Linked DNA regions of Megalodesulfovibrio gigas DSM 1382 = ATCC 19364. Each later gene encodes a partner of the first gene's protein in a complex. Links are inferred from orthologs where the notes say so. Each region holds a gene or a part of one and is shown in the gene's direction. Other genes may lie near its edges.

Region 1 (10,523 bases):
TCGGCACGCAATATTCCAGGGGTTACTGTGGTGACCCAGGAACGGCTGAATGTTCGCGACATCCTTGTCCATCCGCAGCTGGTGCTGCTGCAGGACGCAGTTTCCCTGGTGGAATCGCGATTCCTGGCTGAGGGGCAGGGCGAGTAACCTGGATTCGGAGAACGTAACGCGGCGCTGATACTGACCGCCGCGCAGGAATACGAGGGACGTTGTGATGAATTATACGCAGATTCTGCTCAAGCCTTTGATCTCAGAAAAGGCCACGCTGGCCAAGGAGAGCGCCAATCAGGTGATCTTCTTTGTCCATCCCAAGGCCAACAAGATCGAGGTCAGGAAGGCAGTGGAAGAGGCCTTCAAAGTCAAGGTCGAGGCCGTGAACATGATTCGCCAGCGTCCCCGTCTCCGTACCAAGTTCGGTCGCGCGGTTGGCAAGGAGTCCGGCTTCAAGAAGGCCTATGTGACCCTGGCCGAGGGCGAAAAAATCGAGCTGTTTGAAGGGGTCTAGTCATGGCTATCCGTACCTTGAAGCCCACTTCCGCCGGCCGGCGTTTCCAGACGATTTCCGACTTTGCCGAAATTACCCGGCAGGGTCCTGAGAAATCGTTGACGGAAGGGCTTACTGAGAAAGCCGGCCGTAACAACAATGGTCGCATCACTGCCCGTCGTCGCGGTGGGGGCCACAAACGCTTGTACCGCATCGTCGATTTCAAGCGCGCCAAGTTCGACGTGCCCGCCAAGGTGGCGCACATCGAATACGATCCTAACCGCAGCGCCCGCATTGCCCTGCTGCACTACGCCGACGGCGAGAAGCGTTACATCCTCGCGCCGTTGGGCCTCAAGCAGGGCGACACGGTGACGGCTGGCGAAACCGCGGACATCAAGCCCGGCAACGCCTTGCCCATGCAGAAAATTCCTGTGGGCACCGTCATCCACAACGTGGAGCTGCACCCTGGCAAGGGCGGTCAGTTCTGCCGCGCAGCTGGTACGTATGCCCAGCTGGTGGCCAAGGAAGGCAAGTACGCCCTGCTGCGGCTGCCCTCCGGCGAAGTTCGCAAGGTGCTTGCGCATGGCCTGGCCACTGTGGGGCAGGTGGGCAATCTTGACCACGAGAACATCTCCCTGGGTAAGGCTGGCCGCAATCGTTGGCTGGGGCAGCGTCCCAAAGTGCGCGGCGTGGCCATGAACCCGGTGGACCACCCCATGGGCGGCGGCGAAGGTCGCAGCTCGGGCGGCCGTCACCCCTGCACGCCATGGGGCAAGCCGACCAAGGGCTACAAGACTCGCGACAAGAAGAAGGCGTCTTCCAAGCTCATCGTCAAACATCGTCGCGCGAAGTAATCATTTTTAGTCGAGAAGGTATTGGAGGAGCGCATGCCTCGGTCACTGAGCAAAGGTCCCTTTGTGGACAACCACCTGGTCGCCAAGGTGGATCGGGCCAACGAATCCGGCGATCGCCGCGTCATCAAGACCTGGTCGCGCCGTTCCACCATCGTGCCTGAAATGGTTGGGCTCACGTTTGCGGTGCACAACGGCCGCAAATTCATCCCGGTCTTTGTGACCGAGAACATGGTTGGGCACAAGCTGGGCGAATTTTCCCCCACGCGAACCTACCACGGCCACGCCTCCGACAAAAAGGCCAAGGCCGGCAAGAAGTAGCAGGGCGCCTGGCGCCTGGGAGCAGGGATCATGGAAGTCAAAGCGACCGCAAAACATATGCGCATCGGCCCCCGCAAGGTGCGGCTGGTGGCTCGCAACATCCAGGGGCGACCGGTCGAGGATGCGTTGAACATCCTTAAGTTCACCCCCAAGAAGGCAGCGGAAATGCTGACCAAGGTGGTCTCTTCCGCCGTGGCCAACGCCGAGCAGCTTCCCGGGGTGGATGTGGACTCGCTGGTGGTGAAACAAATTATCGTGGACCAAGGTTCTTCCTGGAAGCGGCATCTCACCCGCTCCATGGGTCGCGTGAACAAAATTCTGAAGCGCTCCAGCCACATCACTGTGATTGTAGCGGAACAGGAATAAGGCGAGGAGACGGCCGTGGGTCAGAAAGTCCATCCATACGGGTTCCGGCTCGGCTACAACAAGAACTGGTTGTCGCGCTGGTATAGCAAGAAGGAATACCCTGCCTTCGTGTACGAGGATCATCAGATCCGCAAGTTCGTGAAAAAGCTGCTCTATCATGCTGGAGTGGCCAAGATTGAAATCGAACGCGCAGGCGGGAAGATTCGCATCATCATCCATACTGCCCGGCCCGGCATTGTCATCGGCCGCAAGGGTGTGGAAATTGAAAAGCTGCGCGGCGATCTGAAGCGGAAATTCGGGCACGAGTTCGCCATTGAGGTGAACGAAATCCGTCGCCCTGAAATCGATGCCCAGCTGGTGGCCGAGAACATTGCCCTGCAGCTGGAACGCCGTGTGGCATTCCGCCGGGCCATGAAGCGGACACTGTCCCTGGCTCGCAAGTTTGGCGCCGAAGGCATTCGTGTGGCCTGTTCCGGTCGTCTGGCCGGTGCGGAAATTGCCCGCCGCGAATGGTACCGTGAAGGTCGCGTGCCCCTGCACACTCTGCGTGCGGATCTGGATTTCGGCGTGGCACGCGCCAACACCACGTATGGCGTCATCGGTGTGAAAGTGTGGATCTACAAAGGTGAGATCCTTGACCAAGAGGCGGTGCAGTAATGCTTTCCCCAAAACGCGTCAAATTCCGCAAGATGCAGAAAGGCCGGCTGCGCGGCATGGCTCTTCGCGGCAATTCCGTGGCGTTCGGCGACATCGGCCTGAAGGCCCTGGAGCACGGGAAGCTCTCCAACCAGCAGATCGAAGCAGCTCGTGTGGCCATGATGCGCCACATCAAGCGCGGCGGCAAGGTCTGGATCCGCGTCTTCCCGGACAAGCCGGTGACGGCCAAGCCCGCGGAAACCCGGCAAGGCTCCGGGAAAGGCGCGCCTGTCGGCTGGTGCGCGCCGGTGAAGCCTGGCAAAGTGTTGTATGAAATCAAGGGTGTGGATCTGGAGCTGGCCAAGGCGGCGCTGACCCGTGCAGCGCACAAGCTGCCCATCAAGACCACCATCGTCGTCCGCGAAGAAGCGGTCTAGGAGGACGATCATGGATGTCAAGGAACTGCGCGGTCTGTCCGTCGAGGATTTGCAAGGAAAGCTGGCTGGCTTTCGCGAAGAGTTGTTCAATCTGCGCTTCCAGCATGCCACGGCCCAGTTGGAAAATACCGCCCGCCTCCCCCAGGTGAAAAAGACTATCGCCCGTATTTTCACCCTGCTGAAGGAAAAGGGCAAGGAGTAAGGCCATGAGCGACGTGGCGCAGACCGAGAAGCAAGGCAACAAGCGGATGCTCGTCGGCAATGTGGTGAGCGACAAGTGCGACAAGACCATTGTTGTGCAGGTTAACACCCTGGTGATGCATCCTTTGTACAAGAAGTACATCAGCCGCCGGAAGAAGTTCATGGCGCACGATGCCAACAATGAATGCCAGATCGGCGACAAGGTGCAGATTGTGGAATCACGTCCCCTCTCTGCGCGCAAACGCTGGAGCCTGGTGAAAGTCCTCGAAAAGGCAGTGTAGGGAACGCGCTATGATCCAGATTCAATCCAATCTCGATGTCGCCGACAATTCCGGCGCCAAGCGCGTGGCCTGCATCAAGGTGCTGGGCGGGGCCGGACGTCGGTACGCCTCCGTGGGCGACATCATTGTCGTATCGGTCAAAGACGCCATGCCGCATGCCAAGGTGAAGAAAGGCGATGTGATGAAGGCTGTGGTGGTGCGCACCAAGAAAGAAGTGCGCCGCACTGACGGGTCTTACATCCGTTTCGACACCAACTCTGCGGTGCTCTTGAACAACCAGCTCGAACCCGTGGGCACCCGCATCTTCGGGCCTGTGGCGCGCGAGCTCAGGGCCAAGAACTTCATGAAAATTGTATCCTTGGCCCCGGAAGTGCTGTAGGAGTCCGCCATGCTCGCCAAGTGCCGCATCAAAAAAGAAGACAAGGTGATGGTCATCACCGGCAAGGACAAAGGCAAGATCGGCAAAATCTTGCGTATCATCCGCAAAAAGGATGCCGTGCTGGTGGAAAAGGTGAACATGGTGCGCCGCCACACCAAGGGCAACCCCTACCGGCAGCAGGCCGGCGGGATCCTTGAAAAGGAAGCGCCCCTGGACATCTCCAACGTGCAGCTGATGTGCCCCGCGTGCACCAAACCCACGCGCGTGGGCTACAAGCTCATGGAAGACGGCAAAAAGGTGCGCTTCTGCAAGAAGTGCAACGAAGTGATGGAGTAGGTCATGGCCCAGTGTCATTTGGAAAAGCTGTATCATGAAAAGGTGGCTCCCGCACTCCTCAAGGAGTTCGGCTACTCCTCTTCCATGCAGATCCCGCGGCTGGAGAAAGTGTCTGTGAATATGGGCCTTGGCGAAGGCGCCTCGAACCATAAACTCATCGACGATGCTGCCGCCGAGCTGTCCCGCATCGCCAGCCAGAAGGCTGTGGTCACCCGGGCCAAAAAGTCCATCGCTGCTTTCAAGCTGCGTGAGGGCATGGCCATCGGTTGCCGCGTGACCCTTCGCGGTGCCCGGATGTGGGATTTTCTGGACAAGCTCATGAATTTTGCCCTGCCGCGCGTGCGCGACTTCCGGGGCGTGAACGACCGTGGCTTCGATGGGCGCGGCAACTTCACCATGGGCATCAAAGAACACACCATCTTCCCGGAAATCGAAATCGATCGGGTGGAGGGTGTCAAAGGCATGAACATCACCATTGTCACCACTGCCTCCTCCGACAAGGAAGGCAAGGTCCTTTTGGACCTCTTGGGCATGCCCTTCAAGAAGTAAGGCCCTCAAGAGAAGCAAGGAGAGTTCCCCGTGTCTCGCACGTCACTCGAAGTCAAGGCCAGGCGCAAGCCCAAGTTCTCGTCCCGGGGCTACAACCGCTGCCCCATTTGCGGCCGCCCGCGTGCGTTTTTGCGCCGCTTCGGCATCTGCCGCATCTGCTTCCGCAACATGGCCCTGGCTGGCGAGCTGCCCGGGGTTCGCAAGTCCAGCTGGTAGCCTGGTGTTCGCAAGGAACGCGCCATGAACATTTCTGATCCCATTTCCGACATGCTGACGCGCATCCGCAATGCCTTCAAGGCCTTGCATAAGGATGTGCTCATCCCTCACTCCAAGATCAAGGTGGCCGTGGCGGCCATCCTCAAGGACGAGGGCTACATCGACGAGTTCGCCGTGGAGGGCAATGCCCTGCGGGTGACTCTCAAATATCACCGCGGCAAGCCCGTGGTGGCGGGCCTCAAGCGCGTCTCCACGCCGGGTCGTCGCGTGTATGTGGCTGCGGCCGAGATCCCCCGTGTGCAGAACGGCCTCGGCATCTGCATCCTGTCCACCAACAAGGGCTTGCTCGCTGGCGACGTCGCACGGTCTCAGCACCTGGGCGGCGAACTGCTCTGCGAAGTCTGGTAGGAGAACGCACATGTCCCGCATCGGCAAACTCCCCATTCCCATCCCTGGCGGGGTGGAAGTGACGGTGGGCTCCAAGACGGTGGACGTCAAGGGCCCCAAGGGAACCATCTCCACGCCCGTGCATCCTGCGGTGGCATACACCGTGGATGGCGGCAATGTGATGGTCACCCGTACGGACGATTCGCGCCTGGCGCGCGCCCAGCATGGCCTGCGTCGCACGCTGCTGGCCAACTGCATTCTCGGCGTCAAGGATGGGTTTTCCAAGACCCTGGAAGTCATCGGCGTGGGCTACAAAGTGGCCGTGAAAGGCCAGGCTGTGGAACTCGCGTTGGGATTCTCCCATCCTGTGCTGCTGGATTTGCCCAAGGGCATTGAAGCCAAGGCCGAAGGTAACAAGCTGACCCTCTCCGGCGTGGATAAGCAGGCGGTGGGCGAATTTGCCGCCACCATCCGCCGCATCCGTCCGCCCGAGCCTTACAAGGGCAAAGGCGTCAAATACTCGGGTGAAATCATCCGTCGCAAGGCCGGCAAATCCGGCGGCAAGAAATAGGTGCAGCCATGAGCATGGACAAAAACAAGATGCGGCTCAAGCGCAAGATGCGCATCCGCAAAAAAATCAACGGCACCCCCGAGCGTCCCCGCCTGGTTGTCTTTCGTTCCAACAAAAGCATCTATGCCCAGTTGGTGGACGACCTTGCCGGCAAAACCATCGCTGCTGCCTCTTCCATCAAAGTCACCACCCTGACCAAGGATGTGGCGACGGAAGTGGGTCGCGATGTGGCTCGCAAGGCCAAAGAACTGGGCATCGAACATGTGGTCTTCGACCGCAATGGCTATCTGTACCATGGCCGGGTCAAGGCCCTGGCCGACGGCGCCCGAGAAGCGGGCCTCGTTTTTTAGGCACGCGAATTCAGGAGCACAACGGTGAGCGCACAGGATACCAACGAATCCGGTTTTATTGAGAAGATCGTCTACTTGAACCGCGTGGCCAAGGTCGTCAAAGGCGGCCGCCGCTTCAGCTTCAGCGCCCTGGTGGTGGTGGGAGACGGCAACGGCAAGGTCGGCGCCGGCTTGGGCAAGGCACAGGAAGTTCCCGAAGCCATCCGTAAGGCGACGGAACGCGCCCGCAAGACCATGAAGACGATCCCTCTTCTCGACGGGACGCTGCCGTATGAGACCACGGGCGTCTTCGGGGCCGGACGCGTGCTTTTGAAGCCCGCCTCCAAGGGCACGGGCATCATCGCAGGCGGCCCTGTGCGTGCGGTGATGGAAGCAGCGGGCGTCACCGACATCCTGACCAAGGCTATCGGCACCAACAACCCGCATAACGTCCTGAAGGCCACTTTCGCCGGGCTTACGTCCCTGCGAGATGCGGACACTGTGGGCAAGCTGCGCGGCAAGTCCCTGGAAACACCCCGCAAGTAGCTTGGCCAGAACCATTTGAAGCACAGCAAGGACGCCGTCATGCTCGCTATCACCTTGAAAAAAAGCTCCATTGGCTGCAAGCCGGCGCAACGCGCCACCTTGAAGGCCCTGGGACTTCGCAAGATCAATGATACCCGTGCCCATGAGGACACTCCGGTCGTCCGGGGCATGATCAATCGAGTGGTGCATCTCGTGGAGGTGGAATCTCATGCGTCTTAACGATCTGTATCCCTTCCCCGAGGAACGCAAGGAACGCAAGCGCATCGGTCGCGGCTCCGGCTCCGGCTGGGGCTGCACCGCCGGCAAAGGCAACAAGGGCCAGAATGCCCGCGCGGGCGGCCCCAAGCGCCCCGGCTTTGAAGGCGGCCAGATGCCTCTGGCGCGTCGTCTGCCCAAGCGCGGCTTCAAGAACGCCCTGTTCAAGACCGTGTGCGTGCCCCTGAACCTGGGGCGCGTGGCCGAGACGTTTGCCGGTCAGGCTGAAATCACCCTGGATGACATCTACGCCGCCGGGCTGTGCAAGGCCGGCGCCACGGTGAAAATTCTGGGCGAAGGCGAACTCTCCGCCGCCGTGACCATCGAAGCGCACCGGTTCAGCGCCCAGGCCAAGGCCAAGATTGAAGCCGCCGGCGGCAGCGCCAAGGCGCTGGAAGGGTAGGTTGTCGCATATGGCTATGACAGGTGTGGAGAATCTGGCCCGGTTGCCTGAACTGAAACGGAAGCTGCTCTGGACCTTCGGGCTGCTGGCCGTCTACCGCATCGGCATTCACGTGCCGGTGCCGGGCGTGGATGCCTCGGCGCTTCAGGATTTTTTCGCCAGCATGAAGAACACCCTGTTCGGGTTGTTCGACATGTTTTCCGGCGGCGGACTCTCCAACCTGTCCATCCTGGCCCTCGGGATCATGCCGTATATCTCGGCCTCCATCATCATGCAGTTGCTGACGGTGGCCGTGCCTGAGCTCAAGCGCCTGCAAAAAGAAGAAGGCGCAGCCGGGCGTAAGAAGATCACCCAATACACCCGCTACGGCACAGTGCTGATCACCCTGTTTCAGGGCTTCGGCATTGCCGTGGGGCTGGAAAGCATGGCCTCCCCAGGCGGCGCCCCGGTGGTGCTTGAGCCTGGCTGGACATTTCGCCTGATCACAGTGCTGACCATGACGGCCGGCACCATTTTCGTGATGTGGCTCGGCGAGCAGATTACGGAAAAAGGGCTTGGCAACGGTATTTCCCTGATTATTTTCTCAGGGATTGTTGCCGGGTTCCCCCGGGCCATCATCAACACCTTTCAGCTCATCCGCACCGGGGAGCTGAATGTGCTGGTGTTGCTGTTGATTTTGGCCATGATGGTGGCGGTGCTGGGCTTCATTGTGTTTATGGAGCGTGCCCAGCGGCGAATCCCCATTCAGTATGCCAAACGCATGGTGGGGCGGCGCATGATGGGCGGACAGTCCACCCATTTGCCGTTGCGGGTGAATACGGCGGGCGTCATTCCCCCCATTTTCGCCTCCAGCGTGCTCATGTTCCCGGCAACCATCGGCCAGTTCTCCACCTGGGAGCCATTGCAGCAGATGGCGGCCTATTTTGCCCCCAACACCGTGCTGTACAATGTCCTGTTTGTGGCCATGATCGTCTTTTTCTGCTTTTTTTACACGGCGATTATCTTTGATCCCAAGGATATTGCCGAGAACCTGAAAAACCAGGGCGGCTTTGTGCCGGGCATTCGCCCCGGCTCCAAGACGCAGGAATATATCGATCGCGTGCTCACCCGCATCACCCTGTGGGGCGCGATATACATCTCAGCCATCTGCGTACTGCCCATGCTGCTGATCCAGCAGTTCAGCGTCCCGTTTTATTTTGGCGGCACCAGCCTGCTCATCGTGGTGGGGGTGGCCATGGACTTCATGGGACAGATTGAATCGTATCTCATCTCCCGCCAGTACGAGGGGTTGATGCAGAAAGGCCGCGTCCGGGGCAGACGGCAGTGAAGAAGTTTCGCGGCATCTTTCTGAAGAATGAGCAAGAAATTCGCATTCTTCGGGAAGCAAACCGCATGGTCTGCACCATCCTGGATGCGTTGGGGCAGGCTGTGCGGCCGGGCATGGAAACCATGGCGCTGGAGGACATTGCCGTCGCCATGTGCAAGGAGTTCGATGTGCAACCCGCGTTCAAGGGTTACCACGGATTCCCCTATGCTTTATGTTGTTCTGTGAACGAAGAAGTGGTACACGGGTTTCCTTCCTCGCGCGTACTCAAGGAAGGCGACATCGTCAGCCTGGATATGGGTGTGATCCATGAGGGCTTTTATGGCGATTCCGCCCGGACCTTCCCGGTGGGAGCCATTTCGGCATCTGCAACGCGGCTGCTGCAGGTGACGGAAGAATCTCTCATGCGCGGCATCGACATGGTGCACCCAGGCAACCAGTTGTATGATGTGTCTGCTGCCATCCATGAGCACGTTCGCCAGGCGGGATTTGACGTGGTCCGCCGCTTCGTCGGGCACGGCATCGGGTGCCGGCTGCATGAAAAGCCGGAAATCCCGAATTTCGTGCCCAAAGGCATGCCAGGCGTGCCACTCAAGGTCGGCATGGTGCTGGCCATCGAACCCATGGTCACCATGGGATCGAGCGAGGTGGAAATCCTCGATGACAATTGGACAGCGGTCACAAAAGACCGCAGCCTTGCAGCGCATTTCGAGCACTCGGTGGCGGTGACCGAAGACGGGCCCTGCATTTTGAGCGTTCGATAAGAATGCGCGAGGGCGACAGGAAGCCAACGAGGCGCCCTGGGCGCCGCGAATGTTTACAACGAGACGCAGCAAAAGGAGCAAGGCCATGAAGGTGCGGCCTTCGGTGAAGAAAATTTGTCCCAAATGCAAGGTCATCCGGCGCAAGGGCGTGCTGCGCATCATCTGCGAAAACCCTCGCCACAAACAACGGCAAGGCTAAGGAGATAGTACGATGGCGCGCATTGCAGGCGTTGATTTGCCCCGCTCCAAGCGGATGGACGTTGCGCTGACCTACATTTTCGGTATTGGTCGGCATACGGCGTTGCAGATCCTCGACGCCACCGGTGTGGATTGGACCAAGCGTTCCGATGATCTGACCCCTGAAGAAGTGAACGAGATCCGCAAGGAAATCGAATCCAACCACAAAGTGGAAGGCGATCTCCGCCGTGAGATCACTGCCAATATCAAGCGATTGATGGATATCGGTTGCTACCGTGGCTTGCGGCACCGCCGCGGCTTGCCGGTTCGTGGTCAGCGCAGCCACACCAACGCTCGCACCCGCAAGGGGCCGCGTCGTGGCGCTGTGGCCAAGAAGAAGAAATAGCCCCCCGGCCGCAACCACTTGTGCAACCCGATGATCGAGCATACAGGTAGAGAGCATTATGGCCAAGCCAAAGCGTACTGCTAAGAAGAAAGAGAAGAAAAACGTCCCGGTTGGGCATGCCCACATCCGCGCGACGTTCAACAACACCATCATCACCTTTACCGACGTCAAGGGCAACGTGATCAGCTGGGCCTCGGCCGGCGGTTCCGGTTTCAAGGGCTCGCGCAAGTCCACGCCCTTTGCCGCGCAGATTGCTGCTGAAACTGCAGCCCGCAAGGCCCAGGACAATGGCATGCGCACCGTG
Region 2 (9,594 bases), 300 kb from region 1 along the record:
TCCGCCGGATCCGGCCAGCGGGCGCATGTCCAGCATCGGGGGCAACGTGGCCACCTGCGCCGGGGGCATGCGGGCGCTGAAATACGGCGTCACCCGGGATCATGTCCTGGGCCTGCGGGTGGTGCTGCCGGGCGGGGAGATCATCGAGACCGGCGGCCGGACCCACAAGAACGTGGTGGGGCTCGACCTTACCCGGCTGCTGGTGGGCAGCGAAGGCACCCTGGGCGTCATTTCGCGCATCATCCTGAAACTGCAACCCAAGCCACAAGCCACGGCCTCGTTGCTGGCAGCCTATGGCACGATGGATGCTTGCCTGGCCGCCTCCCGCGCCGTGTTTGCCGCGGGCATGCTGCCGGCGGCCATGGAGTTCATGGGCCGGGGCATGTGCCGCTGCCTGGAACAGCTCATGCCGCCGCCGCTCGTCCCGTGGCCGGCGTCCACCAATGCCGTGCTGCTGTTGCGGCTGGATGGCGATCCGGAATGCCTGGCCGCGTCCCTGGCCCGGGCGCAGGACGCCGTGACGCCCTTCGGCCCGGTGTACCTGGAGCTGGCCCAGGGCAGGGAGGAGGAGGCCTTGTGGGACATCCGCCGCAGCATCAATCCCGCCTCCTTCAAGGCCGGCAGCAAGAAACTTTCCGATGATGTGACCCTGCCCCGCGGCAGGGTGCTGCAGGCCCTGACGCGTTTTGAGGCCATCGGCGAGGAGGCCGGCGTGCGCGTGCTCTTTGCCGGGCACCTGGGCGACGGCAACATGCACGTCTCGGTCATGCACGAACCCGGACAGGAAGACGCCGCGGCCCGGGCCAAGGCCGCCATCCAGGAAACTACCATGGCCCTGGGCGGCAGCCTTTCCGGCGAGCACGGCATCGGCTTGGTCAAGCTGGCTGTTGTGGACAAGCAGCTTGGTGCGGTGGAACGCCGGCTGATGCGGCAGATCAAACAAATTTTTGATCCCCACGGCATCCTCAATCCCGGCAAGGCGTACTGACATGCCCGACGCGCCCGCGGATCTTCCCAAGGAATGCATCGCCTGCGGCCGTTGCCTGGACGTCTGCCCCCTGTTCCTGGCCACCCAGCGCGAGGAACTGACGCCCAAGGCCACCCACGTCCTGCACCGTGCCCTGCGGCAGGGCAGCGACGCCATTCGTCCCCGACAGGCCGAGGAGTTGGCCGCCATGTGCCTGGGCTGCGGCCGTTGCGCCACGGTGTGTCCGCAGGGACTGCACACGCCGGAGGTGGTGGCGGCCATCCGGGCCGGGCATGGCGGCTGGCAGCGCTGGCTGTGGGGACAATGGATCGCCAAGGCCGGCCTGCTCTGGCCGGCGGCGGCGAGTCTGTCCCGCCTCCTGCCGGCAGCGCTTCCCGCGGCCAGGGGATTGCAGGCGCCGGACCCTGCGCCGTGGCTGCGCGCGCAGGACTGGGAACCGGTGGGGCAGGGCAGGGAGGTCGCCATCTTTCCCGGCTGCACGGCCACGCATCTGCGTCCGCAATGGATCGCCACTGCCCGCCGGCTGCTGGAGCAGAGCGGCTACCGGGTGGTGATTCCCGACAATTTCGCCTGCTGCGGCGCCACCCTGGGCCATGCCGGCCTGGAGGCGCAGCAGCGGGACATGCAACGCCGCAATGTGGAGGCCTGGCGCACTGCCGGCCGGCCCACGATGGCAACCTTTTGCGCGTCCTGCCGCGCCGGGCTCATGGCCTATGGTGATGCGGGCTGGGATGCCGGCGAGGCCGCCCGGTTCCGGGAGTCGGTCCAGCCCCTGACGTCCCTGCTGGGGCGGGCGACCTTTTGCATCGATGAGCCCACCGCGCCGGCGGCAGTGGTCTGGCACCAGCCCTGCCATGCCCGGGAGGGCAACCCGGACGGTCCCTTCCTGGCCGCAGCCCTGGGCGATCGGCTGACACGGCAGGTGACGGACCGCTGCTGCGGTCTGGGCGGCGTGATGCAGCTGGGCGGCAGCGGCCTGCCCCAGCGGGTGGCCGCCGCTTGCTGGGAGAGCCTGATTCCCGACGGCGGCGAGGCGGACACGCAGGTGCTCACCGGCTGTTCCGGCTGCACCATGCACCTGGCAGCCACGGCGCCGGCACAGGGCATGGTGGCGCACTGGCTGGACGTGATCCAGACCTGATTCCATTTCCACTGCACGGCTGCAGCCGTGAGGTGAAAATGGAATGGGACTTGGCGCATGCCCGCACCATGTGCTATGCAGAGGCTGGCCGGGGAATGGACTCCGGCGTCTCAACCACGGGAGGCATTATGCCCATGCACTTGCAGCTGCAGCCGATACTGGCGCTCATTGCAGGGATCCTCATTCTCATTTATCCGAAGATTCTGAATTTTGTGGTGGCGATATACCTCATCGCCGTGGGGGTGCTGGGGCTGCTGCGGTAGAGCATTTTACTTTTGCAAAAAGACGTTGCGAGAGGGAACCTTTTTTGCAAAAGGCTCTCCCCTCTCGCGCTCTCCCCTGCCAACACTTTGCAAATGGGCTTGCATCACACTACAAGTCTTTGGAAAGGGGGTTCGGGGGAAGTTGGAAAGAAATCTTAGGTTTCCCCCCGAGAAATCCTTTCAAAGATACCTTGCCCTGACCCCTGGCGCGGGGGCGGCGCAACTGCCTGCACCCGGCATGAAGCATTTGCCTTTCTGATAGAGCCACGATACAGGACGTGATTGCGAAGAGCAGCACGCCGTCACGCCCTGTCGTTTTGTCGCGCCTGTCCACCCAGTCCGCGCGCGTCCCCCCCTTGAAGGAGATTCCATGTTCGGCAGTCTTGTCGCCAAGATTATCGGTTCCAAAAACGATCGCTATCTCAAACGCCTGCGTCCCCTCGTCGCCCGCATCAACGACCTTGAGCCTGCCATGCAGGCCCTGTCCGACGATGAGCTGCGCGCCCGTATCGTCAGCTGGAAGGAAGAAGTGGCCAACGGCAGGCCCCTGGACGACCTGCTGCCCGACGTGTTCGCCCTGGTGCGCGAGGCCGGCACACGCGCCCTGGACATGCGGCATTTCGATGTCCAGCTCGTCGGCGGCATGGTGCTGCACCGGGGCACCATCGCCGAAATGAAGACCGGCGAAGGCAAAACCTTGGTGGCCACCCTGCCCGTGGTGCTCAACGCCCTGGAAAACAAGGGCGTGCACGTGGTGACGGTGAACGACTACCTGGCAAAGCGCGACGCCGAATGGATGGGCCGCCTGTACAACTTCCTGGGCCTGCGCGTGGGCATCATCGTCCACGGTCTCACGGACCAGGAGCGCCAGGAGAACTATGGCGCAGACGTCACCTACGGCACCAACAACGAATTCGGCTTCGACTACCTGCGCGACAACATGAAGTTCTACAAGGAACAGCTCGTCCAGCGCAGCCTGCATTATGCCATCGTGGACGAAGTGGACTCCATCCTCATCGATGAAGCCAGGACCCCGCTCATTATTTCCGGCCCGGCAGAGCAGTCCACGGCGCTGTATGCCCGTGTGAGCGCCCTTATTCCATCCCTCAAGCGCGAAGGGCACTTCACCGTGGACGAAAAGGCCCGCACCGTGGGCCTTACGGAAGAAGGCGTGGCCCGCGTGGAAGGCCTGTTGCAGTTGGAAAACCTGTACGATCCCGCTAACATCACCTTCCAGCATCATGTGCTGCAGGGCCTCAAGGCGCATCACCTGTTCCAGCGCGACGTGGATTACATCGTCAAGGACGGGCAGGTGATCATCGTGGACGAGTTCACCGGCCGCCTCATGCCCGGTCGGCGCTATTCCGACGGCCTGCACCAGTCCCTGGAGGCCAAGGAAGGCGTGAAAGTGGAGGCCGAGAACCAGACGCTGGCTTCCATCACCTTCCAGAACTACTTCCGCATGTACAAGAAGCTGGCCGGCATGACCGGCACGGCCGATACGGAAGCGGTTGAATTCAAACAGATTTACGATCTGGACGTGGTGGCCGTGCCCACGCATCGGCCCATGGTGCGCGCGGACTACCCGGACGCCATCTACAAGAGCCAGGGCGAGAAGTTTAACGCCATTGCCCAGGATATTGCGGAATTGCACAAGAAGGGCCAGCCCGTGCTGGTGGGCACCATCTCCATCGAAAAGAGCGAGATGCTCTCGCAAATGCTCGCCCGCGCCCGGGTGCCCCACGAGGTGCTCAACGCCAAGCAGCACGAGCGCGAGGCGGAAATCGTGGCCCATGCCGGGGAACAGGGCAAGGTGACCATCGCCACCAACATGGCCGGCCGTGGTACGGATATCAAGCTCGGGGCCGGCGTGGCCGAGCTGGGCGGGCTGCACATCCTGGGCACGGAACGCCACGAAAGCCGGCGCATCGACAACCAGCTGCGCGGCCGCTCCGGCCGGCAGGGCGATCCCGGCTCCTCCCGCTTTTACCTGGCCCTGGATGACGACCTCATGCGCCTGTTCGGGTCCGATCGCATCAAGGGCCTCATGGAACGCCTGGGCATGGAAGAGGGCGAGGCCATCGAAAACCGCATGGTTTCCCGGGCCATCGAAAACGCCCAGAAGCGCGTGGAAGCCCACAACTTCGACATCCGCAAGCAGCTCCTGGACTTCGACAACGTCATGAACCAGCAGCGCGAGGTCATCTATTCCCTGCGTCGCGAAATCATGGAATCCCAGACGGTTGAAACGTTGGTGCATGACTATGTGGGCGATATCCTGGACGATATCTTCAGCGTCCTGGACCAGGGCAAGGGCGACCGGGAAACCGAAGACGCCGTGCGCGCCCGCCTGGAGGAGTCCTTTGCCGTCTCCCGCGTGGCAGACATCTCCGAAGACCTGCCCACCCGCGAGGAAGCCCTGGAGTACGTGCAGGAAATCCTGGAGAACCTCAGGAAGGAAGCCCCGGACCAATACCAGGAAATCCTGCGCTTCTTCCTGCTGGAGTCCCTGGACCGCAACTGGAAGGAACACCTCTCCAACATGGATCACCTGCGCGACGGCATCGGCCTGCGCGGCTACGGGCAGAAGGATCCCAAGCAGGAATACAAGCGCGAAGGGTTCGAGATCTTCCAGGAGATGATCTATATCATCAAGGACAATGCCCTGCGCGCCCTGACCCGCCTGCGGTTCCAGCGCGTGACCGAAACCGAGCTCAAGCACAAGGACGATGCCGCCAGCCTGAACTACTCCGGCGGCTCCGAAACCAAACAGCAGAAGAAAAAGCCTGCCCGCCGCGCTGCCCCCAAGGTGGGCCGCAACGACCCCTGCCCCTGCGGCAGCGGCCAGAAATACAAAAAGTGTTGCGGCAAGGGCGTCTGATCCCCTCCGCACCGAGAGCATTTTATTCTTGAGGAAGATCTTTGCGAGAGGGGAAACCTTTTTGCAAAAGGNCTTTCTTTAGAAAGGTTTTCCCCCGAGAGCTCTTTTCAAGGAAACTTTGCCGAACTGCACACCAATGCAGCAGAAAGCCCGCCATTATGGCGGGCTTTTTTTGTGTGCACGCCAAAAGCACCACACGGCGGACGCGCGAGACGGCGGCGGGTATAGGGGGTAAATACCTATATTATGTGGAGATTGCGCGGCGATGTGTCCTTTGGCTGGCATTTTTGTGATTTTTTACACGAAGGCAGGATTTGAGTGCGGGCGATGTAATAATAATTCACGATGTTGCGTGGTAGGGGCGTCTGGGGTGCACCGTTGAAGCAACGATGGTCGTGTGGTAAGGTAAAAAATTGTGATTTCGCTTGAATGCAGGAACTCGTTCGCTTGCCAAGGAGAAGCCCGTGCGTTTGAAGAGTATTGGTTCTGCCATTGCAATATCCGTTATAGCTGTTTCCGCACTCGCGATTGTGGGCATATTGGCCTATGTGACAAAAACAACATACCATCTGGCCTTGACCCAAGAGCAGCAGGCCCTGGACCAGAGCGCCATCGCCGCGGAACACGCCCTGGGCCTGTATGCCAGGAACGCGGCCAGCATGGCCCGCTGCATTGCCGGGGATCCTGCGCTGCTGGAGGCCTTGCAGGGCGATGCCGGCCCGGCCCAGCAACGCCTGACCACCTCCATGGCGGCGGACAAGGATTTGTGGTCCCTGATCTTGTTTGACGAGAAAGGCATCATCCGCGCCGGGGTCAATGCCGAGGGTGTCAGTCTCGTCGGCCAGAGCCGGGCAGACCGTGACTATTTCCAGCACATCATGTCCGGCCAGGGCGATTACATGGGCAAGACTATCATCACCGCCAAAAGCGGTGGGGCGAACATGTATATTTACATTGCCGCGGCCGCCCTGAAAGACGCCAGCGGCCGCGTGGTGGGCGGTCTGGGCATCTTTCCCCGCTGGGAGCGGTTTACGAGCGAGTTTATCGACAGCCTGAAGTTTGGCGAGCGCGGCTACGGCTTCGTGCTGGATGCCACAGGCCGTGTGGTGGCGCATGCCACGGACCCTGCGCTCATGCTCAAGGACGTCTCCGGTCAGGGGTTTGTCCAGGAGATGCTGGCCCGCAAGAACGGCATCTTGCAGTACCAGTGGCAGGGCGAGGAGAAATACCTGAGCTTTGCCACGGATGCGAATTCCGGCTTCGTGGTCTGCACCAGCGCCTATGTGGACGAGTTGACCGCCTCGGCCAATACCCAGCGCAACGTGCTGCTGGGCATCGGTTTCGCGGCATTGCTGCTGCTGGGGGTGGGCGTCACCGTGCTGACCCGCCGGCTGGTGGCTGCCCCCATCCAGCGCATCGAGGCCTTCACCCGGGCCACGGCGCAGGGCGATTACGCTGCCGTGCTGGAGGGCGACTTCCGGTTCGAGCTGGCCGGGCTGGCGCAGAACATCCGGGCCATGGTGGTCGAGTTGAAGACCCGTCTGAGCTTTGCCCAGGGCGTGTTGCAGGGATTTGTGACGCCCTGCGCCGTGTTCGACAAGAACAACGCCACCACCTTTGTCAATGACCACATGCTGCGCGCCCTGGAAAAGCCGGGCCCCCCGGAAGCGTACCTGGGGCAGCCGTCCGGGCGGCTCATCTGGGACGATGCCACCCGGGAAACGCTTTCCCAGAAGGCCCTGCGCGAGGGCCGCATGCTGCAGATGGAGTTGGAGTATTCCTCGTCCAAGGGCACAAAGGTGTTTGATGTCACCTCCACGCCCATTCGCGACCTGGAAGGCCGTGTGCTGGGCGCCCTGGCCGTCTGGTTCGAACTCACGGCCATTCGCGCCCAGCAGCGGGAAATTGCGGCCCAGCACGAGCGCATGGCCCGCACGGCGGCGGCCGCCAATGCCGTGTCCGATCAGGTGGCTTCGGCCGCCGAGGAGCTGGCCGCGCAGATCGAGCAGTCCAGTCGTGGCGCGGAAGAGCAGCGCGCCCGCGTGGGTGAGACCGCCACAGCCATGGAGCAGATGAACGCGGCCTCCATGGAAGTGGCCAGAAACGCCTCCTCCGCCGTGGATCTGGCCCGTCAGACAAAGGCCAGAGCCCAGGAAGGCGCAACCATGGTCCGGCGGGTGGTGGAAACCATCAACGCGGTGCAGCAGCATGCCGAGGGGTTGAAAACGGACATGACCGACCTGGGCCGCCAGGCCGAGGACATCGGGCAGATTCTGGGCGTCATTGCGGACATTGCCGATCAGACCAACCTGCTGGCCCTCAACGCCGCCATCGAGGCCGCCCGGGCCGGCGATGCTGGTCGCGGTTTTGCCGTGGTGGCGGACGAAGTACGCAAGCTGGCGGAAAAAACCATGACGGCCACCAACGAAGTGGGCCGGCAGATCAAGGCCGTGCAGGAAAGCGCCCGCAAGAACATCCAGGGCACGGACGCCACCGTGGATGCCATTATGCAAAGCACCAAGCTGGCGGACGCCTCGGGCACGACCCTGGGAGAAATCGTCGGGTTTGTGGACCGTACCGAGGGAGAGGTGCAAGGCATCGCCGCCGCCAGCGAGGAGCAGTCCGCCGCCAGCGAGGAAGTGAATCGCCACACGGAGCAGATCAACCACATCGCCGGCGAGACGGCCTCGGCCATGCGGCAGTCTGGCGAGGCCACCGCGGAACTGGCCCGGCTGGCCGCGAACCTCCGGGGCATCATCAACGAGATGAACGAAACACGCTGAACGCTCGCATCACCGCGGGCATCCACGAAAAAAGCGGTTGCAGAGAATCTCTGCAACCGCTTGATTTTTATGGTCGGAGCGACACGATTCGAACGTGCGACCCCCTGCTCCCAAGGCAGGTGCGCTACCAGGCTGCGCTACGCTCCGATACGGAACGTTGCCTTATAGATGAGTTGTGTCCGAGATGCAAGGGCTTCCTTGACTCACCATCCGCCGCCCCCGCCGCCTCCGCCCCCGCCGCCGGAGGAGCCGCCCCCGCCACTGCCCGAGCTGGATCCCGGCGCTGTGGACGACGAAGAAATGGCCGAGCTGAACGCGCTGGCAAAGGAAGTGGCGAAGCCATCCCCTGAGGAAACACTGTGGAAGCGCGTGCCAAGGTACCATGCGGGATGGTAGTCGCTGTCATACTGGCCGGCCGAGGCCATGGCCTGGCTGAAGCGCTCGCCCCATTGCTTTTCCACATCCAAAGCCATGGCGTAGGGGAAGTGCTTTTCATAGACGTCAGGCGTGATGGCGATGGGCTGCATCAGTTCCAGCCGCGGGCCTTCCGTCACGGACAGGAACAGCTTGTAGCCCGCAATGGCGTCCATGATCTGGCGGCCTTCGGGCGTGGGGGCCTTGAGCAGTTCATAAAAGAGCACATGCAGCCCGGCCATGGCCAGCAGGCACAGGGCCGCCAGGGGGCTGGTGGCATAGGCCAGGGCGCCCAGCCCCACCACTTCCCCCACCACAAAGGGTATGCTGAACAGGGACATGAAGAAGGCCGTCACGTACGAGCGGGTGAGCCAGGCCGTGATTGCCGTGCGCAGCAAAAAGTATACGCCCACGCTCCAGAAGCTCAACCACACCATCATGAAGCCGGCCATGGCCCGTTCCCGGGCAGAGAGGGCCACCACCAGCAGCACCGCGGCTGAAAGCAGGATGCCAGGGATGAGGTATTTGGAATTTTTGAGAAAGTGTAGCTTCTCGTGCTGCAGGGCCAGGCGCGTTTCCAGGGCCTTTTTGGCGGTGGAAAAGATCGCGTGGTTCTCCTGCTTGGCGGAGAGACGTGCGCGGGAGCCCAGGAGCTTGTCGAACAGGACCTGCTCGTCGGCGGTGAGGGGAGGGCGGCCGCCGGCCGTCTTGACCAGGACGAAGGTCTTGCCTTCCTCTTCGATGCGCAGCCGGTCCTTTTGGGCCAGTCCCACGATGGCCGTGGCAAAGGTCTTGTTGTCCGAGCCCATGCGCATCAAGGTGCGCACCGAGGCCGGGGACAGGCCCTGTGGCGGACCGTATTGCGGATAGATGGTGCCCTGCTCCGGGTCGCGGCCTACGCGGGACCAGGTGATGTAATAATAGGCGAACAACGCCAGCACGCCCAGCAGGCCGGCCGCAGCCGCCAGATTGCCGTACACGAAGCGCTCCAGCTTTTCCTGCTGCGTGGGCTCGGCCACAAAGCCCTTGGGCCAGGCCACGGCCACGGTCAGGCCCTGTTGGGCGTCCAAGGCGCGGGTGGTGACGAAGCGGAGGCGGCCGTCATCCAGCGTGTCCGCCGCATA
Region 3 (10,664 bases), 2.6 Mb from region 1 along the record:
TGCCTTTCTGGGACACGACTTCCGTTTTGGCGAACTTGCGCTGACGCTCCGTGATGGCCTGCTCGGAGATGGTGGATCTGTTGTCGCCATAAAAGAACTGGGTAAAGGACCTGCCGTAATGGTCCTCAGGCTTTCCGGTATACTCCAGCAACTTGAGCAGGCTTTCATTCATCCATTTGATGCGGCCATCCTCGCACACCACCACCATGGGGGTGATGACGTTGGAGATGACGGCGTTGGAGAAGCCGACCTTCTCCTTGAGCACTGCCAGCATGTTGCGGATGGCCGCCTGCAGCTTTCCCGTCTCCAGAATGCATTCTGCGGATAAATCAACGTTCATATTGCCTGCAGCCACTTCCTCGGCGCAGTGGATCAGATGATCCAGCGGAGACAAGGCCTTGTGCAGCAGGCAATACGTCCCGAGAAGCACCACAATCACGGCTCCCAACACAATCAGGACGAGCCCCTCGCCACCAGATGCAGCCATGAGGCCCACAAGCGCGAGAATCGCCAGCCCCAGTGACAGTGCAACGCGTTTTAACATGAGTCTCCCCCTGAGCTTGAAATGGAATGGTGTGGCATGCAAAAAATGATCCAATCTAAACAATGCAGCAAGGCAAGGCGGATACAGAAAGGGCCTCTGTCCCGTCGGCAGCGTGATGGGGCATTACGACCCACTTGGCTTTGGTGGCCGTGCCCGGAAGCCGCTTTGTGTCGCGAGTGTCACTTCCCGGCGATCTGGATAATGGTGCACCAATCTTGAATAAATCTCAATGTGTCAAAAAGATCCAATGCATTTGGCGCAAGGGAGCGCTTTTGACACAAAGCTGTCACATCTGAGGCGGTTGCTCCGGCTGTGTACGTTTTGCATCGCAGCGGAGTGTCCCTGTCCGGGGGCATAATGTGCTGGCGATGCTAGAAATTGTTAAGAAAAGATTGAGCATTAATGAAGAATACGACCGCTGAAGACGCATCCTTCTTGAATATAATGATATTTTGAAAACTATCCATGTTGACAGCACCCTTTGTTTTCTCATAGGGTCTAGCGGGTATGGTTGCCAAGGTGGTGCATTCGCCGGTGCCCGCCAGTGTGTGCAAGGCTGTCGGGCGTTGTGCCGGCAGGCCGCCAGTGTGCTGAATCCGCCAGCATGGCTGCTGTTGATGTGAGGAGCCGTCTCAACGCCATGGATCCATCCCGCCCCGCCGTATCCACCAGCATGCATGCTCAGAGCCCGCATCTCGACCGGCTTATGAGCATCATTTGCAGCGTCTTCGACGCGTATTCCGCCGTGCTGTACCTGCAGGACCCTAAAGCGGCCGGGACGTACCGCATGGCTGCGCGGTTCAGCCTGGGGGATCGGCTCAATGTGGGGGCGATGGTTGCCCCTGGGCGCGGTCTGGCTGGCTGGGTGGTTCGGAACAATCAGCCGCTGCTGGTGAACGATCTGGTCAAGAAAAAGGGCAAGATCGAATACTACGACGAAGAAGAGCGCCAGCTCATCCGTGCTTTTATGGGCTGCCCCTTGCGCCAGGCCGAGGGCGTGGTATGCGTGGACTCCAAGCGCTCCCACTGCTTCAGCGAGAAGGACCAGAAAATCCTGCATCTGTTCACGGACCATGTGCAGTCCTTGCTGCATCAGTTTGAGGAAAGCGACGCCACAGTCTGCGACAATCGCTACTACCAGTGCCTGCAGCAGATTCAGGCCCTGCGCCGCCAGCTGAGCCGCTGGCCGGACTTCCTGCAGCAGACGCTGGCCCTGCTTTCCCAGACCACCGGATTCGAGCATGTGTTCCTGGCCGTGCGGGACTCCACCGGCGCGCATTACACGCTGGAAGGAACCACCAAACCCTTGCTGCCGCCGGGCAAGGAGATGGAATCGTTTGATTTTGGCATGGGGCTGGTGGGCTGGGTGTTCAAGAACAACGTCAGCTTTTTCACGGGGGAGCATGAGGCCACGGTGCAGCTCTCCCCGTTGTTCGGCAAGAAGATCAAGACACCGCCGGTCAAAAGCGCCGTGTGCCTGCCCCTGGTGGTGCACCGCATTGCCCGGGGAGTATTGGGGTTGGCGCATCCTGAGCCGGTGGTCATTGATGCGGCCATGAAGTCCTTTCTGCAAATGGTGGCCGATCAACTGGCGCTTTTTCTGGAAAACTTGTATCTCAAACACCGCCTGCAGGAGGCCCCCCGGGCCATTGCCCAGGCGAACCTGTTTTCCTGATTCTCACAGACGTCACCCTTGCGGCGCGGGCGTCCGCGCGGGACACGAATTCGCCCTGGAGCGTGTATGTTTTTCAACAGACTGCTGGGATTTTTGGGCAAGGATCTGGCCATGGACCTCGGCACGGCCAATACGTTGCTCTATACCCCCAAGCAAGGCATCGTGTTGAACGAGCCGTCGGTGGTGGCGTACGAGACCCCCAGCAACCGCATCATCGCCGTGGGGGCGTCCGCCAAGGAACTCGTGGGCCGCACGCCGGGCAACATCGTCACTGTCCGGCCCATGAAGGATGGGGTGATTGCGGATTTTGACGTCACCAAAGCCATGATCTCGTACTTCATCCACAAGGTCATCACCGGGCTCAAGTTCGTCAAACCGCGCATGGTCATCTGCGTGCCCACAGGCATCACGGCGGTGGAAAAGCGTGCCGTCATCGAATCCGGGCTGGATGCCGGGGCGCGGGAAGTCCTGATGATCGAGGAGCCCATGGCCGCGGCCATCGGCGCGGGGTGTCCCATCCATGAGCCCACGGGCACCATGGTGGTGGATATCGGCGGCGGCACCTCGGAGGTGGCGGTCATCTCCATGGGGGCCATTGCCTACGCAGAAAGCGTGCGCGCGGCCGGAGACTGGATGAACGCCACGGTGCAGCGCTTTTTTCAGGAACGACACCAGCTGTTCATCAGCGAAAACATGGCCGAGGCGGTGAAAATCGGCATCGGCTCTGCCTACCCGCTGCCCGAGCCGCTCAAGATGAACGTGCCCGGCAAGGACGTGATTGGCGGCGGCCCCAAGTCCGTGGTCTCCACAGACGAGGAGATCCGGCAGGCCTTGCAGGAGCCGGTCAAGACCATCGTGCGCGCCGTGCGCAAGGCTCTGGAAAAGACCCCGCCCGAGCTGGTGGTGGACGTGGCCCGCAACGGCATTCTTCTGGCCGGGGGTGGGGCGCTGCTCAAGGGCCTGGATCAGCTCATCCAGCGCAACACCAACATTCGCGTGAATGTGGATGACGACCCCCTGACCACCGTGGTCCGCGGCACAGGCCGTTCCCTGGAAGACATGCAGCGCTACAAAAACGTGTACATCAACTGATGTCCATGCTGGCTTCGGAGTCTTCCATGCAGTCCCTGACGTCCGGACTTCTGGACAGTGTGCGCCAGGCCGGTGCGCTCATCCGCGAGGCGTGGCGCACGCCCAGCACCGTGCAGCACAAGGGACGCATCGACCTGGTGACCGAGACGGATCTGGCCGTGGAGGCCGCCCTCAAGGTCTCCCTGGCGCAGGTGTATCCCGGGGCCGCCTTTCTGGCTGAGGAAAGCGCCGAAGACCTGGACCGCGCCGCCCTGCTGGCCGGGCCCTGCTGGGTGATCGATCCCCTGGACGGCACCACCAATTTTGCCCACCGGCTGCCCTTTGTGGCGGTATCTGTGGGATTGTGGACAGGAACAGGCGTGGATCTGGCTGCAGTGTACAATCCCATGCTGGACGACATGTTTCACGCCGTGCGCGGCGGCGGGGCCTTCCGAAACGGGGCGCCCATGGCCGTCTCGGCAGCGCGGCAACTGCAGGATTCCCTGGTTTGCACGGGCTTCCCCTATGCCTCGGCCGACGACCCGGCCCTGGCCGCCCGCATTGCCGCCTGGATCCAACGCATGCTGGCCGCCACCCGGGGACTGCGCCGCTACGGGGCCGCCTCGCTGGATCTGGCCTATGTGGCTGCCGGACACTACGAGGCCTTCTATGAACTGGGCCTCAAACCCTGGGATGTGGCCGCGGGCTGGCTGCTGGTGGAAGAAGCCGGCGGCACGGTATCGCCCATCCTTGAGGATACCGCGTATTCCCTGGATTCGCCCTCCATCCTGGCCACCAATGGCCGCGTGCACCAGGCCATGCTGGACCAGCTCAGGGCGTGAGGAGCAGGCCCGCGGCGTTCTGGCTGCCAGGAAAAAGCTGGCCACGCTCGTGCAGATGCACCAGCCCGGGCGTGAGGACGTCCACATAGTCCCGGATGAGGTAGTCCATTTCGTCCGCATCCACAAACATGCCGCCGTCCAGCTCGGCAGGATTGGGGCGCGGCACGGCATGCACCCGGCCGACGGTGAAGACGGTGACGAATTCGTAGCCGGTCAGCGGCGTGGCCGGCACCTGCAGCCTGCCCATCAGCCGCTCCGCCTGGATGTCCAGCTCCTCGAACAGCTCGCGCCGGGCGGCGTCCTCCAGGCTTTCGCCGGCCTGCACGTGCCCGCTGGCGGAGACGTCCCACCGGCTTGGGTACACGGCTTTGGTCCGGCTGCGCTGCTGCAGATAGAGCTTGCCCTGCGGGTTGTACACCAGCACCAGCACGCTGCGGTGAAAGAGCTGCTGGGCATGCACCACCGGCAACGGCATGACGGCCAGGGGCCTGTTGCGGAGATCCACCACCTCCACCAGCTCGGCGCCGGGGTTGCGGGCCAGCCAGGCTGCGGGCGCGCCCGAAGCGATCATTGCAGGCAAGACGCCGGCAGGGCCGGCAGCAAGGGAATGTTCCATGGAAGCACTTCCTGATCTGGAATCTGTTGCATTGACGCTAGAACGTCTGGGCCCGACAGACGTGCTCCAGTTGGCCGCGCTGGAGCGCATCTGCTTTGCCTGCCCCTGGAGCGAAGCCCAATACGCCCAGTTGCTGGAAGACTCCCGGGTGCGGGTGGTGGGGGCCAGCCATGGCGACGTGCTGGTTGCGTACTGCTCCTTTTACCACGCCGGGGATGAGATGGAAATCCTCAACCTGGCCACCGCCCCGGACTGGCGGCGTCGCGGTCTGGGCCGGCGCCTGCTGGCCTTCGTCTTGCGTATTGGCCAGCAAATGGGCATAGAACAGGTGGTGCTGGAGGTGCGCGTCACCAACACGGCCGCCCGGGCACTGTACGACGGCATGGGCTTTGTCCAGGTCGGCGTGCGCAAGGGCTACTACCCGGATACCGGCGAGGACGCCCTGGTGCTTGTCCGCGCGCTGCACGGTGCGGACGGTCATTCCACATGCAACGACCATCGAGGAATCCATGAAAAAGCTGATGGCGGCAAACTGGAAGATGTACAAAACCCGTGAAGAAGCGGCCATGACCATCGCCGCGCTCATGCTGGCCGTGGGCATGCCGCCTGCGGACAGGGAAGTTCTTGTTTTCCCACCGTTTACAGCCATTGAGTGCGTGAGCGCCGGCATTGGCGACGCCGACGGCTATGCCGTGGGCGGGCAGGATGTGTACCCGGCTGCCGAAGGGGCCTTCACAGGCGAAATCTCCCCGGCCATGCTCAAGGATGCCGGCGCCACCTGGGCGCTGACCGGCCACTCCGAACGCCGGCACGTTCTGGGTGAATCCGACGAGCTCGTGGGGCGCAAAACAGCCTTTGCCCTGGAGCAGGGGTTGCATGTGGTGCTGTGCATCGGGGAAACCCTGCAGGAACGCGAAGCCGGCCAACTGGCCGCCGTGCTCGCCCGACAGCTGGAAACCGGCCTGGCCGGCGTGCCCAAGGACGTTGCTGTCGCCAATTTGGCCATCGCCTATGAACCGGTCTGGGCCATCGGTACCGGCAAGGTGGCCGGCCCGGCGGAAATCCTGGACGCCCACGCCACAGTGCGCCGCCAACTGCAACAATTGCTGGCTACTGGAAGCGAGTTGCGCATTCTGTATGGTGGCAGCGTCAAGCCGGAGAACACCGCCGAGATAATTTCTCTTGACAACGTGGACGGCGTATTGGTAGGAGGTGCCTCTTTGCAGGCGGAAAGCTTCAGCCGAATTGTGCTGGCCTGAGCCCGCACCGCAAGGCCTCACCCCATGACACGGACATATTGATGGAAACCTTGGTCCTCACACTGCATATCATCGCCTGCCTGGTGCTTATCGTCCTGGTGCTCTTGCAGTCTGGCAAGGAAGGCATGGGCGTGATCTTTGGCGGCGGGTCCAGCTCCCTGTTCGGCGGCTCCGGCGCGGGCGGGTTGTTGGTGAAAATTACCGCCATGGCCGCAGCAATTTTCTTGACAACCTCCCTCGGTTACAATTATTTGAATAAATCCGGCCGCAATGACGACGGCAGCGTGATGGATGCCGCCATCGTCAGCACGCAGGGTGCGCCTGAAAACGCGACCATGCCTCCCGCCGGCCTGCTCATTGAAGAAAAAGGCGCTGCACCGGACTTCTCCGTCAAGGAAAGCTCCGAAGCCGCTGCGCCAGCTCCCATGCCTCCGGCTGCTGCGTCCAACCAGACACAGTAGTTGACGAGTGCCGAAGTGGTGGAATTGGTAGACACGCTATCTTGAGGGGGTAGTGGACACCTGTCCGTAGGAGTTCGAGTCTCCTCTTCGGCACCATCTTTCAAAAAGCCGCCTGCAACTGCTGCAGGCGGCTTTTTGTATGGCCTCTCCCGCACGTTGCGCGGCATGCCTGCCTGCTGTCGCGGGCCGAAGGCGTCTGGCATATGTTTGTGGCCGGTTTTCGCCATGACGCACACGGAGTATTACGCTATTTTACCAGATGCTGCCTTGGCGCTTTGCGCCGAGTCGAGTATGCAAGCCTTGAAGCAGCGCCCCCTGGCCTGTTCCAGGGCTGACTCCCTGACGCGCGCGTCGCGTTTCGGTCGGATGGTTCTCATCTGGCGCGCCGCTGGCGCATTCAGCCCTTTTTGCAACGGGTAGGCATGCCCCCCAGACGTTGGGGCAGCGTGCCGGCCATCTTTTCGCCCTTCTGGGCCGAGGTCGCATGAAAATTGCCAAAGTGCTTTTCCCCAGCGCATGCGTGGTTGTTGGTGCATGCCTGGCGGTGGCCGCGCTGGACCTGGCATTTCGGTGGTATGAATCGCACCACCTGATCCACAATCTTGAGGACCTGCCGGGGCCGTTCAACCTCCAGGAGCTGGGGTATCATCATCACGGTCAGCCGGTGCCCCGCAACAAGACGGCGGAGACCTTCCGCATCCTGAGCCTGGGCGATTCCTTTGCCCACTCCGTCACCACGTCGGAAAACACCTACGCGGCCATGCTGGAAGCGGCTCTCAACGAGACGGTGGCCTCCCGTCCGCAGGGGGCCCGCTCGGTGGAGGTGATCAATCTCGGCGTGCCGAGCGTCTCGTTTCCCGAGTACCTCAAGCAGGGCCGGCACTGGTCGCCGCTGCTAGAACACGATGCGGTGGTCCTCAACATTTATGCCGGCAACGACTTCCACGAGGCACGGGATGTGCCCCTCTCGACGGCGGTTCGGGAGCGGCTCAATGTCCAGGTGGGCCTGGGGACGCACATTCCGCGCACGCATCTCTTGCGGTTCATGGATTATCTGGCGGCGTTCGTGAAGTCTGGCACCATCCAGCCGCCGAAGGTCATGGATGCGCCGTCTGACTATGATCCTGTCCTCATCGGCGAGATGGATGCCGAAACCTACCGCATGGTCATGCTCATTGCCGCCAGGCGGTATGCGCCGGCGTTGCACGAGGAGTTTCAGCCCTCCCTGGCCTGGTGTCGGGAGGCCATGCGATTCCTGGCCGAGGAAGCCCGCCAGGGCCGGGTGGTGCGCATTCTGGTGAGCCCGCCGCATTTCTGGCATGATCCGCACTGGCTGCAGGAAGTGCAGCAGGCGCCGGAGTTTGCCGGCCAGCAACTGGACCCGGACCTGCCTGCGGTCCTGGTGCGTCAACTGGCTGCCGCCGAGGGGCTGGATCCCGACGTGGTGCTTGATCTGCAATCCGCCCTGCAGCAACGGGCGGCCGCCGGCGAGACGCTGTATCTGGGCACCAATTCGCATTGGACGGTGGCTGGCAACGCTGTGGCTGCCGACGTGCTGGAGCGCGCCTTTGCGCCGGTGCTGGCGGCCTGGCCGGGGAAGGCGGCGTTTTCCGCATCGCAGCTGGGGCTTGCTGCGGCTGCCCGCGCGGTGCAATAGGGCACGGTATCCTTGAAAGGAATGCTCGGGGGAAAACCGTTTTGAAGCACGGTTCTTCCCCCGGTCCCCCTTTCCAAAGACGTTGATTGTGATTCACAGCCACTCGCAACGTGTTGGAACGGAAGCGCGCGCGAGGGGAGAGCCTTTTTCAAAAGGGTTCCTCCCTCGCGCGGGCCTTTTTCAAGGGGACTGTGGGCCCCGTCGCGTCCTGTCGCGCCCCGTCGCGTTCTGTCACGCCGGGGACGCCAAGGCGTCCGTGTGTTACAGCGCTTTGGCGGCGGCCAGGGCGGCGGCGTAGTCCGGTTCCTGGGTCACTTCCTTCACCAGTTCATAATACGTGATGACGCCCGCGGCGTTCACCACCAGCACGGCCCGGGCCAGCAGCCGCAGTTCCTTGATGAGCAGGCCATAAGCCAGGCCCAGGGAGGCGTCGCGGTGGTCGGAGAGGGTCTTCACCTGGGCAATGCCCGCCGCGGCGCACCAGCGCTTCTGGGCAAAGGGCAGGTCCATGGACACGGTGAGCACGGGCATGTCGCCCAGGCCGCCCGCTTCCTGATTGAAGCGGCGGGTTTCCATGTCGCACACGGGGGTGTCCAGGGACGGCACGGTGGAGAGGATGAAGGCTTTGCCGGCAAGGGAGGCCAGCGTCACGGGGCTGAGGTCGTTGTCGAGCACGGTGAAGTCCGGGGCATTCATGCCCACGGTTACCGGGGTGCCCACCAGGGTGAGGGGATTGCCGAGAAAGGTGACGCCGCCGGGAAACTCTTGCATGGGTCATGCTCCTTATACGGATGGGATCCTGTGGAAGACCCCGCCGCACCAGGGCGGGGCCTGGACGGGAGCATAGCCTGTGGCGGATTTTTTTTCCAGTGCCGCCTGCACTGCTGCGAAAGAAAGGCTGTCAGGCGAGATCGGCCTTGGAGAGGACCATGATCAGCCGGCGGATGACGTCCACGTCAAAGCGGTCGCGGCGTTCCTTGAGCCAGCTCAGGGCCTCAAAGGGGGTCTTGGCGGGGCCTTCGGCTGTGGCGCGGGTGAGGTTCTCGTAGACGTTGCACAGGGAAAGGATCTTGACCGGCAGGGGGATGTCTGCACCGCAGATGCCGGAAGGGTAACCCTGCCCGTTTTCCATCTCGTGATGAAACAGGATGCACTGGATGGTGAGCTGGTGCAGGGGCAGGGATCCGGCCACCACCACGCCCAGGGTGGGGTGGCTGCAGGCCATGGCCATCTCCTGCGGGGTGCGCTCGGAGGGCTTTTTGGCAAAAATGAACTGGGGCAGCCGGATTTTGCCGATGTCATGAAAGATGGCGCCCAGGCCCAGGCCGGTGAGGGTCTCGTCGTCGAAGTGTTCGTAGGTCTGCGCCAGACTCAGGGCCAGGACCATCACGCCCAGGCTGTGGTGGTACTCGGAGTACCCGCGGGAGACATAGGAGGCAATATTTTTCAAGGCATCAGGATTTCTGATGAAGTCCGTCGAGCTTTGCACCATGTGCTCCACCCGGGCAAAGCGTTTCCCGGCCAGGGAGCGCGAGAGGCGTTCCTGATAAATATCCTTGACCAGCCCTGCGGCGGACTGACCCCAGAGCAGGGCGCGATCGTCCACGGGAATGCCGTCGTCATCCAGCATTTTCGGCAGGTTGCGGTGAAGGTATTCCTCGTAGAACTTCTTTTCGTGGGCGTGGATGTAAAGCCGGTGAATGCCCATGGCGGCAAGCCGGTCCCGATGCGCAGGGGTGAACTGTTCGCCACGGCGGCAATACAGCAGCAGCCTGTCCTGGTGGCGCAGCATGACGGAGAACCCGCCAGTGGTTTGAGGCAGGATGGCATGCGGAGATATTTCTACCACCGAAACTTCGTCGTATTGCTGGTCCTTCACCATGCGCGCGGGTGCCTGCAGTTTGGCGATTGGTTGTGGATGTGCCATGGTCAACTCGGATGGCAGGCACTGCCGGCACAGCCGGTCAGGACCTTTTTGCGTTCCGGGTTTTTTGCTGCCGTGTCCTTGTGGCAGGCAAGGCAGCTTGGTGCAGCAGCCGCACCGGGACCATGCACGATCTTGTAAAACGATTTTTCGGATTTGTCTTTGGCGTCGAACACATCGTGGCACCCGGCTTCGGAACATTTGGGCATGGGGTTTTCCCCATCCCATGGGTGATGACACGTACGGCACTCCAGCGCGCCATGGGCGGCATGAGGGAAAACCACCTCTTTTTTCAGGTATCGCAGGGTCAGGGGCGAACTGGGGGATTGGGGAGCCGCCACAGCTCCCACAGCAGCGGCCAGCAGCACCACGCTGAGTACGAGGCAAGCCGGCAGCGCATTCGGCATAATCCACCATCCTGAGCGAAGATAGTAACGGGACATCCAACCTATACACGCGCTGCGAGATAAAGGCAATCAACGCCGGGGGGCTGCGGCGGGAAATCTGCGGGATAGTTGGCGCAAAAGGCCCTAAGCAGGCTAAAACAGTGCCCTCAGGGCGCCGGTGGGCGAGGCCTATGGCGCTTGAATTTGGGGGAGAAACCGGATGCTGCGG

Evidence for each region.
Region 2: the proteins of secY (region 1) and secA are in contact, whole or in part, in a crystal structure (PDB 3DIN), measured with the Thermotoga maritima proteins. The link is inferred for Megalodesulfovibrio gigas DSM 1382 = ATCC 19364 from one-to-one orthologs. Residues at the interface, in WP_004081795.1 of Thermotoga maritima: Glu108, Gly109, Glu110, Glu111, Ala236, Glu237, Arg238, Arg239, Ile240, Thr241, Ile242, Gln243, Tyr244, Ala245, Arg246, Arg247, Val248, Thr249, Gly250, Arg251, Arg252, Val253, Tyr254, Gly256, Ala257, Ser258, Thr259, Tyr260, Leu261, Pro262; in WP_004082002.1 of Thermotoga maritima: Glu261, Ala262, Arg263, Lys300, Ala301, Arg302, Thr303, Ile304, Ile305, Leu323, Tyr324, Asp325, Pro326, Val329, Ser330, Tyr333, Ile336, Lys340, Phe345, Val349, Glu363, Phe364, Tyr374, Ser375, Gly376, Gly377, Glu393, Ile395, Thr482, Ser483.
Region 3: secY (region 1) and secG share a complex: the UniProt entries of both Escherichia coli proteins name them as parts of the sec protein translocase complex. The link is inferred for Megalodesulfovibrio gigas DSM 1382 = ATCC 19364 from one-to-one orthologs.

What each region holds. Positions count from the first base shown.
Region 1 is NC_022444.1:2,964,856-2,975,378, reverse strand. What follows is about bases 6,871-9,716. They hold secY (preprotein translocase subunit SecY), read left to right. Parts: upstream 6,871-7,558; coding sequence 7,559-8,875; downstream 8,876-9,716. Other genes in these bases: map (type I methionyl aminopeptidase), read left to right, coding at 8,872-9,636; rplO (50S ribosomal protein L15), read left to right, coding at 7,099-7,548; rpmD (50S ribosomal protein L30), read left to right, coding at 6,930-7,109; rpsE (30S ribosomal protein S5), read left to right, coding at 6,871-6,890. Also shown: rplD (50S ribosomal protein L4), read left to right, coding at 1-147; rplW (50S ribosomal protein L23), read left to right, coding at 215-505; rplB (50S ribosomal protein L2), read left to right, coding at 508-1,338; rpsS (30S ribosomal protein S19), read left to right, coding at 1,372-1,656; rplV (50S ribosomal protein L22), read left to right, coding at 1,687-2,022; rpsC (30S ribosomal protein S3), read left to right, coding at 2,038-2,679; rplP (50S ribosomal protein L16), read left to right, coding at 2,679-3,095; rpmC (50S ribosomal protein L29), read left to right, coding at 3,106-3,297; rpsQ (30S ribosomal protein S17), read left to right, coding at 3,302-3,577; rplN (50S ribosomal protein L14), read left to right, coding at 3,588-3,956; rplX (50S ribosomal protein L24), read left to right, coding at 3,966-4,292; rplE (50S ribosomal protein L5), read left to right, coding at 4,296-4,841; DGI_RS13040 (type Z 30S ribosomal protein S14), read left to right, coding at 4,872-5,057; rpsH (30S ribosomal protein S8), read left to right, coding at 5,082-5,465; rplF (50S ribosomal protein L6), read left to right, coding at 5,476-6,015; rplR (50S ribosomal protein L18), read left to right, coding at 6,024-6,365; and 4 more genes. UniProt on the Escherichia coli protein: The central subunit of the protein translocation channel SecYEG. Consists of two halves formed by TMs 1-5 and 6-10.
Region 2 is NC_022444.1:3,265,055-3,274,648, reverse strand. The notes cover bases 2,430-5,517. They hold secA (preprotein translocase subunit SecA), read left to right. Parts: upstream 2,430-2,762; coding sequence 2,763-5,273; downstream 5,274-5,517. Also shown: DGI_RS14405 (FAD-binding oxidoreductase), read left to right, coding at 1-988; DGI_RS14400 ((Fe-S)-binding protein), read left to right, coding at 990-2,129; DGI_RS18070 (DUF3096 domain-containing protein), read left to right, coding at 2,258-2,392; DGI_RS14385 (methyl-accepting chemotaxis protein), read left to right, coding at 5,849-8,056; DGI_RS14375 (DUF2207 domain-containing protein), read right to left, coding at 8,260-9,594. UniProt on the Escherichia coli protein: Required for protein export, interacts with the SecYEG preprotein conducting channel.
Region 3 is NC_022444.1:358,994-369,657, reverse strand. What follows is about bases 4,772-7,758. They hold secG (preprotein translocase subunit SecG), read left to right. Parts: upstream 4,772-6,048; coding sequence 6,049-6,468; downstream 6,469-7,758. Other genes in these bases: DGI_RS01560 (hypothetical protein), read left to right, coding at 6,953-7,758; tpiA (triose-phosphate isomerase), read left to right, coding at 5,258-6,007; rimI (ribosomal protein S18-alanine N-acetyltransferase), read left to right, coding at 4,772-5,304. Also shown: DGI_RS01600 (GAF domain-containing protein), read left to right, coding at 1,251-2,219; mreB (rod shape-determining protein), read left to right, coding at 2,286-3,311; DGI_RS01590 (inositol monophosphatase family protein), read left to right, coding at 3,338-4,132; DGI_RS01585 (NUDIX hydrolase), read right to left, coding at 4,122-4,748; more of rimI, read left to right, coding at 4,747-4,771; more of DGI_RS01560, read left to right, coding at 7,759-8,125; tpx (thiol peroxidase), read right to left, coding at 8,387-8,896; DGI_RS01550 (HD-GYP domain-containing protein), read right to left, coding at 9,027-10,052; DGI_RS01545 (cytochrome c3 family protein), read right to left, coding at 10,055-10,456; DGI_RS01540 (DHHW family protein), read right to left, coding at 10,625-10,664. UniProt on the Escherichia coli protein: Subunit of the protein translocation channel SecYEG. Overexpression of some hybrid proteins has been thought to jam the protein secretion apparatus resulting in cell death; while this may be true it also results in FtsH-mediated degradation of SecY.